Regions from separate parts of the Lactobacillus sp. ESL0684 genome, predicted to be linked through region 2. Evidence: riboswitches for the same ligand, from Rfam matches in the RefSeq annotation. Region 2 holds a riboswitch; the other holds the start of a gene.
The links. A riboswitch is a leader RNA that binds a small molecule or an ion and turns the genes downstream of it on or off. The one in region 2 is predicted to bind FMN.

Region 1: another riboswitch for FMN. It lies ahead of OZX56_RS04605 (ECF transporter S component); the one in region 2 lies ahead of ribD (bifunctional diaminohydroxyphosphoribosylaminopyrimidine deaminase/5-amino-6-(5-phosphoribosylamino)uracil reductase RibD).

The regions. Positions count from the first base shown of each region.
Region 1 is NZ_CP113941.1:984,340-992,490, reverse strand. Features, by position in the region: gene OZX56_RS04620 (segregation/condensation protein A) at 1-557, shown strand, start outside; gene scpB (SMC-Scp complex subunit ScpB) at 547-1,155, shown strand; gene OZX56_RS04610 (pseudouridine synthase) at 1,156-1,875, shown strand; FMN riboswitch at 1,904-2,019, shown strand; gene OZX56_RS04605 (ECF transporter S component) at 2,108-2,788, shown strand; gene OZX56_RS04600 (LysM peptidoglycan-binding domain-containing protein) at 2,914-3,375, shown strand; gene cmk ((d)CMP kinase) at 3,418-4,089, shown strand; gene rpsA (30S ribosomal protein S1) at 4,164-5,369, shown strand; gene der (ribosome biogenesis GTPase Der) at 5,437-6,747, shown strand; gene OZX56_RS04580 (HU family DNA-binding protein) at 6,934-7,209, shown strand; gene OZX56_RS04575 (tetratricopeptide repeat protein) at 7,296-8,151, shown strand, end outside.
Region 2 is NZ_CP113941.1:1,622,532-1,630,682, reverse strand. Features, by position in the region: gene OZX56_RS07955 (sensor histidine kinase) at 1-1,635, shown strand, start outside; gene OZX56_RS07950 (LytTR family transcriptional regulator DNA-binding domain-containing protein) at 1,681-2,409, shown strand; gene OZX56_RS07945 (CidA/LrgA family protein) at 2,542-2,982, shown strand; gene OZX56_RS07940 (LrgB family protein) at 2,982-3,707, shown strand; FMN riboswitch at 3,885-4,024, shown strand; gene ribD (bifunctional diaminohydroxyphosphoribosylaminopyrimidine deaminase/5-amino-6-(5-phosphoribosylamino)uracil reductase RibD) at 4,142-5,206, shown strand; gene OZX56_RS07930 (riboflavin synthase) at 5,191-5,790, shown strand; gene ribA (GTP cyclohydrolase II) at 5,810-7,036, shown strand; gene ribH (6,7-dimethyl-8-ribityllumazine synthase) at 7,038-7,511, shown strand; gene OZX56_RS07915 (sugar isomerase) at 7,670-8,151, shown strand, end outside.

The DNA.
Region 1 (8,151 bases), 640 kb from region 2:
TTGTAATGTCCTCGACTCTATTGAGAATCAAATCCCAGTCTTTATTGCCTCAAAATGATTTTGTTAATGAAGATGAGCCAGTCGAAGATCCACGTGACGAGTTAGTCCAGCAATTGGTCCAATATTCAGTTTTTAAAAAAATATCAGTTTATTTTAAGCAGCGTAATGAGTCAGTACCTGTTGTGGTTGCTAAAGAAGAGAGTGTACCGCAGACCAAAAGTGTGCAACCATTGCCTTTGGGACAGATTACTTCATCCCAACTTGCTAATACCTTTAGTGTTGTTTGGCAAAGATTAAAATTGCGGCAGCCAGATATCGCCTCAGTTAACGTAGAACAGACGCCAATTACTGCTATGATAGAGCTGTTAGAAAGTAACCTTGTCAAATATCAGAAAGTTAGCTTTTTTTGGTGTAGTAAACAATTGCATAGCTTATCTGATGTGATTGGCTTATTTTTAGCTATGCTAGAATTATGTAAAAACCAAAAAGTAAAAGTGAGTCAGACGCGCACGTTTGGTGATCTTGAATTAGAAAGAATTGATGCGAATGACGAGTAAATTGGCAGAATTAGAAGCATTACTATACCTTGCAGGTGATAATGGCATAGCTAGTGATAATTTAGGTGAATTATTGCAAATAGAACAACCAGCATTACGTGAATTAACTAGTAAGTTAGCAGCCAATTTGCAGCAAGATCAAGACTCAGGACTACAGTTATTGCAGCTTAATCATCAGTATAAGTTAACAACTAGACCCGAAGTAAGTAAGATTGTGACAAATTATTTTCAAAAAGATCTTACTAAGTCGCTCAGTCAATCTGCTTTAGAAATTTTATCGATTGTCGCTTACAAGCAGCCAATCACGCGGATTGAGATTGATGAAATCCGGGGTGTTAATTCATCAGGTGCTTTGCAAACATTAATTTGGCGTGATTTAATTAAGACTGATGGCAAAAAGGAAGCACCTGGTCATCCAAATTTGTATGTAACTAGTGATTACTTTTTACAATATTTTGGCTACCAAAGTTTAGCTGATTTACCATTAATTGAAGATTTTGAAGATGATAGCATTGATGCTGAAGGACAAATGGATTTATTTGCTGCTAAAGGACAAATGGATCAGAAATTAGCTGAGACTAAAAAACAAGGAGAATAGATGGTTTTACAACGTTTACAAAAGGTAATTGCTGAAGCGGGAATTGCTTCAAGACGAAAAGCGGAGAAAATGATTGTCGCAGGCCGAGTGACTGTTGATGGTGAGCCAGTTACTAAGCTAGGAACTAAAGTTGATACTTTTAGTAATATTGCTGTTGATGGGGAACCGATTGAGCGCGAAAGTTTGCACACATATCTTTTTTATAAACCGCGCGGTGTCGTGTCTACCGCTAATGATGATAAAGGTAGAAAAACGGTAGTAGATTATTTTAAAAACGTTCCTTATCGTTTATATCCAATTGGTAGACTAGATTACGACACTTCAGGATTATTGTTAATGACTAATGATGGTGAATTAGCTAACTTATTGATGCATCCGCGTAACAATGTTGCTAAAGTTTATGTTGCTAAAATTACTGGTCATTTGTTGCCAGAAGAGATTGCGCAGTTGACTCATGGTGTAAAATTTGATCAACACAAAAGCGCGCCAGCTAAGGTTAAAATTATCCGCAGCGATAAAAAGAAGAATATGCAAATTGTGCAATTAACGATTCATGAGGGACATTATCACCAAGTTAAACGGATGTTTAAGGCAGTTAATCATCAAGTAGATAAACTTTCGCGCGAGAAGTACGCTTTTTTGACTTTAGATTCATTGGTTTCTGGTAAATATCGTGAATTATCACATGCTGAAGTTGACAGATTAAAGCATGTAGATTAGTATGTTATACAGAATTTGAATATAAGTTTGTTGTCTTCATGGCAGGGTGTAAGTCCCGACCGGTGGTGTGAGTCCACGACCCACGTATTGTGGTGGAATCGATTAAGATACCGATAGTTAGAGTCTAGATGAAAGAAGACAGACTAAACTAAAGGTTTACGATGAAGAATTGAATCATTTACTTTTATTAAGTCTGTTGCTAGAAGCAGCAGACTTTTTTGGAGGTAATTTTTTGAAAAGAAAAAATTCAAGCAGTTTAGCTAATATTATTGCTTATGTTTTGATTGGGACAATTGCTTTTGTAGTGATGCAGTTGGCGTTTCCGCTGCCGATTGCTAGTTTTTTAAAGTTTGATTTCTCTGACGTTGTTATTACCATTGGAACCTTCTTATTTGGTGCGGGCCCAGGTATCTTTATTGCAATAATTAGAATGGCAATTCATTTGATTTATAAGGGAATTGCCCTGCCAAGTATTGTTGGTCAGTTAGCCTCATTATTTGCCACATTATCATTTGCTTTACCGTTTTATTTTGTCACTAAAAACATTTCTAAAGAAGAACAAAATATGGGGAAACGACATCTGAAACCACTTGTTGGGATTATTTTGGGTATCATCGCCATGACTATTGTTCTGGCAACTCTGAATGCGCTAGTTTTAACACCAATGTATGCAGTTACATCAATTCCTAATCCGCCAGCTATTAGTAGTTATTCAGGATTACTAAGTTTTACGGAAAAAGTATATTTAGGTCAATTACTTCATCTTCCATCAATGAGTACTTATATTTTTGGCATTATTGTTCCATTTAATTTGTTAAAAGGTTCAATCAACGGAATTGCAGTTTATTTGTTATTTGAAACAGTCTTACGTAATTTAAAACCATTTGTGCAAAAGCGTTTTAACCTAAAATAAATAGCTTAAAATTAAAAAGGTAATATTCTTGCTAATCGGTCATGAAAATGACCGATTTTTTGTCCAATTTTTAGATTAAATATGCTAAAATGAAACGGGTTAGTGATAAATGGAGGTATTTTTCGATGAAGCAGACACAAGATAAACCATATAAATACTATCAACGACCAACTGATAAGCGTGTTGATGCGCAGCATTCAAGCGCAAAAGGCTGGTTAGCAATGCTGGCAATTTTGTTAATTATCTGTGCTGCTCTTGTGCCTATTGTTCATCAATTGGCTACTAACTCTAAACCGGCAGAACAGGCTGTTGAGCTGCGAACTTCTAAGCATAAAAGCTCTAGGACTAAAAAATCAACAGCAACTACTGCTAAAAGAGCAACTAAGAAGCTTAAAGTTGATAAAACTGAGAATCAACAGCCTAAAACTAAGACAGTGACTACTCCTAAACAATACGTGGTGAAGAGTGGTGAAACTTTAACTAGTATTGCGGATAAGTTTAATACAACTGTTGGTAAATTGGCTGAGCTCAATAACTTAAGCATTGATGCGCAAGTTGATGAGGGACAAAATTTGACGTTAAGGTAATTTAAAGAAAGGTTAGGGACTTTATGTCCCTTTTTGATTGGGATGCAGATAGCAATTGATGGCCCAGCTTCAGCTGGCAAAAGTACGGTCGCAAAAATTATTGCGCAAAAATTAGGTTTTATTTATATTGATACTGGAGCAATGTATCGCGCCTGCACGCTGATTGCGAGAAAGCATCAGCTTGATTATGGTGATGAAGCAGCAATTTTAACTGCTCTTGACCATGAAAAAATTGAATTAAGAGCAGAAAATAGCGTGCAGAAGGTCTATGTAAGTGGTCAAGATGTCTCGCAAGAAATTAGAACGCCTGAAATTTCGGCTAATGTCTCACAAGTATCTGCTTTAGCTGGAGTTCGAACTAAAATGGTAGCTTTGCAAAGACAATTAGCTGGCAAAACCGATGTAATCATGGATGGTCGCGATATTGGTACCACTGTTTTACCTAATGCTGAAGTTAAAATATTTTTAGTAGCATCAGCCAAATCGCGTGCTCAAAGAAGAATGCTTGACTTTAAACAGCGAGGCATCAAGACCGAACGAACAGTTGCTGAAATTGAACAAGATATTTCAATGAGAGATTATAAGGATTCACATCGGGCTATTTCACCATTAAAAAAAGCCCAGGATGCAATTGAAATCGATACAACTAGGATGACAATTGACCAAGTTGTCACTGAAATTTTGTCCAAAATAAAAAAATTCAAAAAAAACTAAAAAAAAGGGTTAAAACAGTAGAAAAATATCTCAGTTTCATTTAGAATTAGATTTATGATATTGGGAGGTAAATAATGTCAGAAAACAGTAATCAATTTTTAGATGCATTGAAGCAAATGCAAGGAGTTGAGGTCGGAGATATTGTCGATGTCGAAGTATTAGACGTTGAAGATGGTCAGATCGATGTTGGGGTAGAAAACGCCGGTGTTGAAGGTGTCGTTCCTCGTCGTGAATACACTTCAGATCGCAATGCCGATTTACGTGAACTTGTTAAGCCAGGAGATAAATTCAAAGCTTTAGTTTTGAGAAAAGCTGGTGGTGACAAGGAAAATGGTGAATTCTTCTTTTCAGTTACCCGCTTGAAAGAAAGAGAAGCTTACGATGAGTTACAAAAGGACTTTGAAGCAGGAAATGCTATTGAAGGTACTGTAACTTCATCAGTTCGTGGTGGTTTATTAGTTGATGTTGGTACTAGAGGATTTTTACCAGCTTCATTGATTTCTAACCGTTACGTTTCAGATCTTAAGCCATACATTGGTAAAACAATGAAACTTAAGATTACTGAAATCGATCCAAGCAAGAATCGGTTAATTCTTTCTCATAAGGATTTAATTGAAGAAGAACGTGAAGAAGCCTTTGATAATGTTGCATCACAACTAGTTGTTGGTGATGTCGTTGAAGGTAAAGTTTCTCGTTTGACTAACTTCGGTGCATTTGTTGACGTTGGTGGTGTAGATGGTTTAGTCCACATTTCCGAAATTTCATATAAGCATGTTGATAAGCCTAGTGATGTCTTAAAAGCTGGTCAAGATGTTAAAGTTAAAGTTATTGGTATTGATGATGACAGACATCGTATCTCCCTTTCAATTAAGCAAACTGAACCTTCTCCGTTTGAACAAGCAACGGCTGAATTACATGAAGGTGACATTTTCGAGGGTGAAGTTAAGTCACTAACTAACTTTGGTGCCTTTGTCGAAGTTGCCGATGGTATTCAAGGCTTAGTTCATGTTTCTGAAATTTCATATAAGCATGTTGATAAGCCTAGTGATGTTTTAGAAATCGGCCAAACTGTTAAGGTTAAGGTTTTGAACATTGATCCAAACGAACGTCGGATCTCACTTTCAATGAAGGCAGCTGATTCTAAAGGCTCTGATAATGAGGGCTCACATTCACACGGTTCTTACAACAGAAGTTCTGTTAACAAGAAATACATGAATAATGATGATAATGGCTTTGCTTTGGGTGATCTGATTGGTGATCAACTAAAAGATCGTCGTTAAACTTAGATAAAAAAGTCGACTTTTGTGAAGCCGACTTTTTTATTTTTATTAGAGGAGGCTGAAAAATATGGTTTTACCAGTAGTTGCGATTGTTGGACAACCTAATGTTGGTAAATCAACTCTTTTCAACCGGATTATTAATGAACGCTTAGCTATTGTTGAAGACAAGCCAGGAGTTACCCGTGATCGTAATTATGCGCAAGCAGAATGGATGGGGCACAAGTTTGATTTAATTGATACAGGTGGTATTACTTGGGAAAACGGTCGAATTGAAGATGAGATTCGTGCGCAAGCAGAAATTGCAATCGATGAAGCTGATGTGATTATTATGATAACCAGTGTAGCTAATCATTTAACTGATTTAGATGAACGTATTGCCCATCTGTTATATCAAACTGATAAGCCAGTTATCTTGGCAGTTAACAAGGCTGACAATCCAGAACAACGTGCTGATATCTATGATTTTTACAGTTTAGGTTTAGGAGATCCCGTGCCAATTTCCAGTAGTCATGGGACAGGGATTGGTGATTTACTTGATCGCGTTGTTAGTGAACTTCCTAAAGATTTGGCCAAAAAGAATGACGAGCAGATTTCATTTAGTATTATCGGTCGCCCTAATGTTGGTAAATCTTCGATCGTTAATCGTTTGGTCGGTGAAAAGCGAGTGATTGTTAACGATGAAGAAGGAACAACACGTGATGCTGTCGATACACCTTTTGTCGGTGCAGACGGTACTAAGTATCGCATTGTTGATACTGCAGGAATTAGACGCCGCGGTAAAGTTTATGAAAAGACTGAGAAGTATTCTGTAATGCGCGCAATGGGAGCCATTGAGCACTCAGACGTGGTTTGTCTAGTCTTAGACGCCAGTAGTGGTATTCGCGAGCAAGATAAGCATGTGGCAGGGTATGCTCATGATGCTGGTCGCGGAATGGTAATCATTGTTAATAAATGGGATCTACCTAAGAAAAACAGTAATAGTGGTAAAGACTTTGAACAGACTATTCGTCAAGAGTTTCAATATTTGGATTATGCTTCAATAATCTTTGTTTCTGCTAAAACTGGACAAAATTTAGAGCAGATTCCGCAAGTTGTAAAGCAGGTATATCATAATCAAAATCAACGCATTCAATCTAGTGTTTTAAACGATTTATTGCTAGAAGCTAGTAAGCTAGTCCCAACTCCAATGGTCAAGGGCAAACGGCTAAGGGTGTATTATATGACTCAAGTGGCTACTAATCCACCAACTTTTGTGGTGTTCGTTAATGATCCCGAATTGATGCACTTTTCGTATCGCCGATTTTTAATTAATCAATTAAGAGAAAATTTTGACTTTAGGGGTACTCCAATTAAGATAATTGCCCGTAAACGAAAATAACTTCGGCCATTGAAATGCTAAAAAACACATTTTTTGATAAAATAACTTGTTGTGACAAGGCTTTTGTGCTATTTTGAGTGAAGGAAGACTGGTGAATAAAAATCATTATTCTTCATTCCTCGTCATTGGAGGAGAAAGCTGTTAAACTTCAAGTTGGAGTTTAAATTTTGGGAGGTGAATTTCCAGATGGCAAATAAGGCAGAATTAGTTTCTGAAGTAGCTTCAAAAACTAAATTAACTAAGAAAGATGCTGCTACTGCTGTTGACGCTATTTTTAGTTCAATTCAAGATGATTTGGCTAAAGGTGAAAAAGTCCAATTAATTGGTTTTGGAACTTTTGAAGTACGGCAACGTGCAGCTCGTAAAGGTCGTAACCCACAAACTGGTGATGAAATTGAAATCCCAGCTAGTGTCGTTCCCGCATTTAAACCGGGCAAGGCTTTGAAAGAAGCTGTTAAATAATTTAATAGTTTTTTTACTAGAGAAACGATGGCTGGTGCTGTCGTTTTTTTAGTTTTAATCTAAAAATATAAATGGAGAAACTAACGATGAGTTATTCAGAACAATTACTATCAACAATTGAGAAACAAGATTTTTCACAAGAAAAGGTCCTACTTAAGAAGGCATTGGACAATGATGAACCAGAAGTTTTAGCTTCGTTAGCTGAAAACTTGACGGGTTTAGGTTTGACTGATTTATCTAAAGAGATTTATCGAAGCTTGATTGCTAAATTTCCCCGAGAAGACTTATTTAAAGTATATTTAGCTGAAATTTTATTAAATGATGGCCAAGAGGATGACGGTCTTACTCTGCTTTATGATGTACCAGAAGATTCTGATGCATACTTAGAGAGCTTGTTAGTGCAGGCTGATTACTATCAAACTAATGGCTTGCTCGAAACGGCTCGTAATAAGCTCATGAAGGCATTAAAGATTGCACCTGAAGAAGATACAATAAAATTTGGCTTAGCCGAGCTAGACTATCTGAGTGGCAATTATGAGCAAGCTCTAAGTCGATATCAGGATCTACTAGAGCGGCAAGAAACTTTTAGTGAAGTAAATTTGAATAATCGATTGTTTCAAACCTTAGCTAAGCTTGGCAATTATGAAGCAGCAGCTGATGTAATTGAAAAGCATAGTGGCGATATTATTGATATTGACAGCAAATATCAGGCGGCCTTAGTTATGCTAGTACTTAAAAAAGATGATCAAGCAATTTCATACTTAAAAGATGTAATTGGGCAAAGTCCAGATTATGTGAATGCTTATCAATTGTTGGCTACAGCTTACGAACACTTAAATGACTATCAGCAAGTTTTACAAACAGCGCAAACTGGCTTGACTTATAATGAATATGATCCGATTTTGTATTCACAAGGAGCCAGAGCAGCCACTAAAATTGATG
Region 2 (8,151 bases):
TTAAAATCACAAGTTTGGTTAACTATTATTTTCAGTTTGTTTGTTATTATGGCTAACCTGACTGGAGTAGAAATTTCTAGTTCAAAAGAAGTAGTTACGCCATTAATTATTACAGGGTTGCCACAATCTGATTCGATAGCCAATACTAGAATTTTAGTGATTACTACAGCTGGGATAACTGGTGGACCATATGTTGGGATGCTTGTTGGTTTAGTTGGTGGACTGCACCGGGTGGTTTTTGGCGGTTTTTCAGATTACTTTTATATTATTAGCTCAGTCTTAATTGGCTATTTTGTTGGCGCCTGCGGTGATAAAGTTAAGGGCAGTAAATTGTATCCATCAACTATTTGGGTAGCTATTTTAGCATTTGTGGCTGAACTAATTCAGATGGCTTTCATTTTTGCCTTTCATGGCTTAGGACTAATTAAGCTGATCTTTATGCCTATGGTTTTGCTAAATACGATTGGCTCGACATTATTTATAGAGATTTTAAAGACATACCTGTCTAATGAACGACAGTTAAAGGCAGTTCAGACCAAAGATGTGCTTGAATTAACTAATAAGACACTGCCATATTTTCGTAATGGTCTAGATGTGAACTCTGCTACCCATGTTTGTCAGATTATTAAGAAGTATACCAATTTTGATGCAGTGGGATTAACTGATCGCGTAAATGTGTTAGCACATGTTGGTGCTGGCGAGGATCACCATATTAGTGGCGAACCAGTATTAACTGATTTGTCTAAAACGGTGATTGCTACAGGTAAGGAAAAACTGGCTTATTCTAAGGCAGAAATTGGTTGTCCTAAAGTTGATTGTCCGTTAGAATCCGCAGTTGTTTTTCCTTTGCGAGTTAATAATGAAACGATTGGTGCTTTGAAACTTTATTTTTGTGCTGGTAGGCACATGACGGTGGTTGAAGAAAACTTAGTACGTGGTCTGGCGATGATTTTTTCAGGTCAAATGGCAATTGGAATTGCTCAAGAACAGACTAGTTTACTTAATGAAGCAGAAATTAAGGCTTTGCAAGTGCAAATTAATCCGCATTTTTTCTTTAATGCAATTAATACCATTGGGGCACTGATGCGAGTTGATGTTGAAAAGGCACATCAAGCTCTAATGCAATTGAGTGTTTTCTTCAGGTCAAGCTTACAAAGCGGCCAAGAAAAAGAGGTAACTTTGGCTCAAGAAAAGCGTCATGTTAATGCTTATATGAGTATTGAAAAAATCCGTTTTCCTGATAAATTTACTCTTGATTATCGAGTTAGCGTTCCCGAAAATACTTTGTTACCATCATTTTGTTTACAAATTTTTGTTGAAAATGCAGTCCGTCATGCCTTCAAGGGACGTAAAACAGATAATTGGATTACAGTTGAACTTAAGCGGCTTAATGATAACCAATTATCCATTAGGGTTAGTGATAATGGTAACGGAATTGATCCAGCAATTTTAAAAAAGCTTGGTAAAAAACCAGTCACTGAGTCTAAAGGCAGCGGTACAGCGTTGTATAATTTGAATAAGCGATTGCAGGGCCTCTATGGGACTAGCAGTCAATTACAAATTAGCACTAGTCCAGCAGGAACAACTTTCAAAACGGTTATCCCTATTAAATATGAAGTCCATAAGCAGTCTTAGTGTTAGACAAAGCTAACTGAGAAATTTACGAAAGGGGTTTTTACAATGAATATTTTATTGGTCGATGATGAGCCATTAGCCAGAACTGAGCTAAAATATTTAATTGAAAAAAGTGCTGTTTTAGCAACTGAATCATTGGCTATATATCAAGCAGAGGATTTAAAAGAAGCTCAGAGTCAGCTTTTGAAAAATAAAATTGATTTAATCTTCTTAGATATTTCTCTTAATGAAGAAAACGGCTTTGAATTAACGAACGAACTTAAGCAATTAAATTATTCACCAATTATTATCTTTTCTACTGCTTATGACGAATATGCGGTCAAAGCCTTTGATGTAGGCGCATTGGACTATGTTTTAAAACCGTTTGAACAAGAGCGAATTGACCAAGCTCTGACTAAGGTAAAGAAAGTTTTATCGCAAGAAGTACCTGCTGCAAGTTCAATTAATGATTTATTAACGATTGAACTAGATGATCGTAATGTCGTGATCAAGTTGTCTGATATCGTGTCAGCAACTATCAGTGATGGTGTTTTGACAGTTTCGACTGCCAAAAAGCAGTACCAAACTCGTAAAACTTTGTCTTGGCTAAAACAGCGGTTGCCTAAGCCTAAATTTATGCAAGTTCACCGAAATACGTTGGTAAATCTTGAGGAAGTAAAAGAAGTACAGCCTTGGTTTAATCATACGTTGTTGCTAGTTATGGATAATGGTGAAAAAGTTCAGGTGGGTCGTTCTTATCGTGCCGATCTAAGTAAGCAACTTGGAATGGGATAGAAATTCGGCATTGCTATTGGGTAGTTAAGCCATTAAATTTTGCATTTAAACAAAAAATCGCTTTCAGATTCTTACTTTAGGTATATCTTAATCATTGAAATAAAGATAAGTTAGAGAAAGGAAATGAGTGTAATGAAAGAGAAAAAGCCAGAAACTAAATCAGCGCCAATTCTGTTTCAAATGTTGGTTTATGCCACAATTTTATTTGTATCACAGTTGATATCAGAAATGATGCCCAAGTCATTCCCAGTACCAACACCTGTAATTGGATTAGTTTTGCTTTATGTATTGTTGACAACACATGTAGTTAAAATTGAATGGGTTGATTCCTTTGGTAGTGCCTTAATCTCGTTGATTAGTTTTATGTTTGTTCCTTCGGGAATCTCTTTGGCTGCTAACTTGGATATCATGAAATCGCAAGGTGTTCAGTTAGTCTTGGTAGTGTTGCTAGCAACCATTATTTTATTGGTGGTAACTGCTTACACAACTCGAATCTTGGTTTGGCTTAAAAAGAGAATCACATCTGGACATCATTCGATAGCTCATAATGTTAAGACTGGGGGCAGTAAATGATGGCTTATTTAAGTAATCCTTTATTTGGTGTATTCCTATCATTATTTGTCTTTTTGATTGGTCAGTGGCTTTTCAAAAAGTCACATGGTTTTTTCTTATTCCAACCTCTGTTTGTTGCTATGGTCTTAGGAATTGCCATTTTGGTAGTTTTAGGCAAAGTATTTGATGTTTCAACAACTCAGGTCTACACTCAAGCCTACAAACCAGGTGGAGATATTATCTTCTGGTTTATTACACCAGCAACAATTGCGTTTGCTGTTCCTTTATACAAGCGTAATGATGTTATCAAGAAAAATTGGGGGATCATTTTAACTAGCTTGGTAATCAGTACTTTTGTTTCCTTAATCTTGATTACCTTTATTTCTAAGGCAGCAGGATTAAATGAAGTTGGTGTTAGATCGATGCTTAGTCAATCGGCAACAACTGCGATTGCCATGCCACTGACAACAGCAATTGGCGGTAACGCATCAATTACTGCAATGGCATGTATTCTAAATGCCGTAATGATTTATGCACTAGGCAAGCAGATGGTTAAGTGGTTTAAACTTGATACAGATCCGATGGGAACTGGGTTAGGTTTAGGAGCTGCAGGACATACTGTTGGCTCAGCTTTCGCTCTAGAGATGGGTTCTGTGCAAGGGGCGATGGCTGCAGTAGCAGTAGTTGCAACTGGATTAGTTGATAACTTATTAGTTCCAGCTTTTGCCCATTTGCTTGGTTTGTAGAATCAAATTTGGTAAAAATTATTATTTAAATTTATAGCTATGTTTACTTACAATAAAACGTGTGTAGCCCTGTGACTCACACGTTTTTATTTTTGATAAAATTAGTTTTAATTAATGAATTTAACTAGCTTTCTATTGACGTAAGGGTATCTGTATATTATGCTTAAGATAATTAAAGAATTTCTTCGGGGTAAGGTGTAATTCCATACCGACGGTAACAATTAATGCTTAATTGAAGTCCGTGACCCACTATCATGGTGGTGGAACTAGTGCAAGTCTGGTACCGACAGTTAAAGTCTGGATGGGAGAAGAAAATAAAGACTAGTATTTAACTTGCAATTCAAGAATAAGCTTGGTTAAGAGCTAATGATAGTTGATTATGAAGACCTCGTTGATTAAGATCAGCGAGGCTTTTTGTTGAGGAAGTGAAATTAATGCAGGATAAGGATTATCTGCAACTTGCAGCCCAAGAAGCATTAAAGGCGCGGGCAATGACTTGGACGAATCCTTTAGTGGGAGCAGTTATTGTTAAAGATGGTCAAGTCTTAGCTACTGGGTATCATCATCAGTATGGGCAAGTTCACGCTGAAGTTAACGCATTGGCTCACTTGGCTAAACCCGAATTAGCTGATGGTGCTACACTTTATGTTACTTTGGAACCTTGTAGTCATTATGGTAAGCAGCCACCTTGCTGTGAAAAAGTGGCTGAAGCAGGAATCAAACGCGTAGTTATTGGACAACTTGATCCACATAAAATAGTTGCTGGTAAAGGGATAAAGTTTCTACAAGAGCATGGCATCACAACTGAAGTCATTGGTGGTACGGAGTATTTGAATGAGGCCTATAACTTCTTTTATCAACAACAAAGGCCACTAGTTACCCTCAAATATGCGATGTCTCTTGATGGTAAGCTTAATGCAGCGGGTAATAAGCGAACCTTGTTAACTGGCGATGCTGCCCAACTCGATGTCCAAAAATTACGTTGTCAGAATCAAGCTATTTTAATAGGTGCTAATACTTTAAGAATTGATGATCCACAACTAACAGTGCGAATTAAGTGTTTGCCAATCCCACCTATTAGAATAATCTTGACTAAAGATGCTAATCGGATAGACTTCACTCAGGAATTATTTAATCAGCCAGGTGAAATTTGGCTGTTAAGTGAACAAGAATTGCAGAAAGAACTGCCAGTTGCAGTTAAAATTTTTACGCAAGCTAAATGGACTCCAACTAAAATTGTTAAATTACTTGCAAAATATGAGATTCAATCCCTGTTAGTTGAAGGTGGTAGTCAGGTTCAAGCAGAGTTTATAGCAGCAGATTTAGCCGATCAAATAATAGCTTATATAGCACCTAAGGTCTTAGGCGGGACTGCTTTGCCAGTCGCAGTAGGACAAGAGTTGGGAGCGACTTCATCACAATATGAACTAATTGATGTAAAGACCTTAGAGCAAGATGTGCGCATTAGCGCAAGGAGAAAACAATGTTTACCGGAATAATTCAAGCAACGGGTAAGATCACTCGTTTGGAAATAACTGAAAAGCATGCTAAGTTAGCAATTGCTGCTCCTAAATTAGCCCAAGAAAATTTGCCGCTTGGTGCCAGCATTGCAGTTAATGGAATTTGTTTAACCGTAACTGATTGGACTAATGATGAGTTTACTGTTGATGTGATGCCAGAAACGATGAAGCGAACTAATCTGGGCAATTTACAAGTATCAAGTGTGGTTAACTTAGAGCCATCACTGGCTTTGGGAGCAACCTTAGATGGTCATATTGTAGCTGGTCATGTTGATACCACGGCAGAATTAACTGCTAGAGTTGAAACAGAAAATTCGATTGAATTGCGGTTTAGAGTACCACAACAATATGATCCATATATTGTAGAAAAAGGCTCAATCGCGATTGATGGTATAAGCTTAACGGTCACCATGGCACAAAATGCCGAATTTGGTGTGAGCCTGATTCCATTTACCATTGCTAATACGACTTTAGCTGGTTACAAATTAGGTGACCATGTCAATATTGAAACGGATATGATTGGCCGTTATGTGGTAAAACAGTGTCAAGCTTGGAACAAATAAGTTATAGTGAGGAAATAAAATGACAGATCAATTAAATGAAAAAATGCGTAAAATCCTTGATCACATGAGAAATGGTGGTTTAGTAATTGTGGCTGATTCACCACAACGTGAATCTGAAGGCGATATGATTGGCCTAGCTGAAAAAGCAACACCTGAGATGGTTAATACCATGATTACCAAAGCTCGCGGTTTGTTATGTGTACCAATGAGTAAGGAATATGCCGATCGCCAGCATATTAGCCCAATTGAAACTGGATCAAATGATGAATTTGGGACAGCTTTTACGTTAAGTGTTGATGCTACAACGACCACTACTGGTATTTCTGCATACGATCGTGCTAAGACAATTAAAAAATTAGCTGATCCCAACAGTACTTGGGATGATTTTTATCATCCTGGCCATGTTTTTCCATTAGTTGCTAAAGAAGGCGGCGTATTGGAACGAACTGGTCACACCGAGGCAGCACTGGATTTGGCTCGCCTTGCAGGAGTAGCACCAGTTGGCTTTATTTGTGAATGTATCAAAAAAGACGGTACAATGGCTCGGCGCAAAGATTTAAAGGCTTTAGCAGAAGGTATGGGATTACCGTACTTGACTATTGAAGAATTAATTGAATATCGCAAGCGTCAAGAAGATGAAGACTTAAAGGTTGAATCAATTACCAAAGTTGATTTTCCAACTAAGCATGGTCATTTTGAACTTGAGGGTTTTGAAAATGAGAAACAACCTGAAAAAGAACCAACTTTATTAATCAGTAAGGGTGATATTAAACCAGATGAACCATTATTATTGCGGCTGCATAGTGAGTGTTTGACTGGGGATGTCTTTGGGTCTAAACGGTGTGACTGTGGTGCTCAATTAGCAGAATCGCTAGATAAGATTGAAGCTAATGGTTCAGGTGCTGTTTTGTATTTGCGCCAAGAGGGTCGCGGTATTGGCTTAGCTAATAAATTGCGTGCTTACAAATTACAAGATGAGGGTGCAAATACTGTTGAGGCTAATCAAAAGCTTGGTTTTCCGGTTGATGCTCGTCGCTACAACTTAGCTGCCAAAATTTTGCGCCAAAAAGGAATTTCTGAAGTCCGGCTCATGACTAATAATCCTGATAAGGTTGCTCAGCTAGAGGCCTATGGTATTAAAGTGGTTGAGCGAGTACCGATGGAAGTTGGTTTAACTAAAGAAAATGAAAAATATTTAGCAACTAAAAAACATCAAATGAATCATATTTTGAATGAGGTAGATTAACATGAAAGAAATTACAGGTAATATTGCGGCAGGACAAGATAAGAGAATAGGTATAGTCGTTGCACAGTTTAATAGTGTTGTAACGGATCGCTTGCTTAGCGGAGCTGTTGGACAATTGAAAAAGTCTGGTGTATCAGATGAGAACCTAACAGTGATTCATGTTCCTGGCGCTTTTGAATTGGCCAGAACGGTTAATTGCTTGGCCAAAAGCGGTAAGGTTGATGGCATAATTGCTTTAGGTGCAGTTATTCGCGGTGAAACATCTCATTTTGATTACGTTTGCCAAGGTACTACTAGCCAGTTAGCTGCTGCTTCAGCAACCGGTCCAGTACCAGTGATGTTTGGCTTGTTAACTACAGATACAGTTGCTCAAGCAACGGATCGTGCAGGTGGCAAGGGTGGCAACAAAGGTGCTGATTGTGCCACAGATATTTTAGAAGTTTTAAATATCGAAGATCAAATCGACGAATTATAAATTTGGCATTTAAAAAGGCTCAATTCTTTGTAAGAAGGATTGAGCCTTTTTTGTGTAAAAGATATGAATCTTTTACACAAAAAAGTTCTTTACTTTATAATTAAAGCGCTTTATTATAATAGATGTATTAACACGTTTTGTTTTAATAGGAGAAATATATGAAAATTCAAGAAGAAGTTAAGCAAACTGTTAAAGCAGCTATTGCAAAAGTTAATTCAAAAGGAACATTAAAACAAGTTTTATGGGTAGGTGCTGGAGGCTCATTTGGTGGCTTCTACGGTGCTAATTATTTTATGCAGCAGGAATCCCAAGGTGTTTTTTCAAGTATGTTCACAAGTGGTGAATTTATTTATGCAGCACCTAAAAATCTTGATCAGAATACTTTAGTGGTTTTGTGTTCAATGCGTGGAACGTATGAAACAATCGAAGCAGCTAAAGTGGCTCGTGACCATGGTGCAACTACAATTGCTTTGTATGTTGATAAATCGGAGTTGGTAGAAGTTGCAGATTTTAAGATCAAGTATGAAAGTTTGGCACTTGATGAAAGTAGATTAGAACGCGTAAATGCAAGTATTGGATTAGATATAGCAATGAACTTGGTTAACGAAGTCGAAGGTTATCAAGATTATGCTGATGCAAT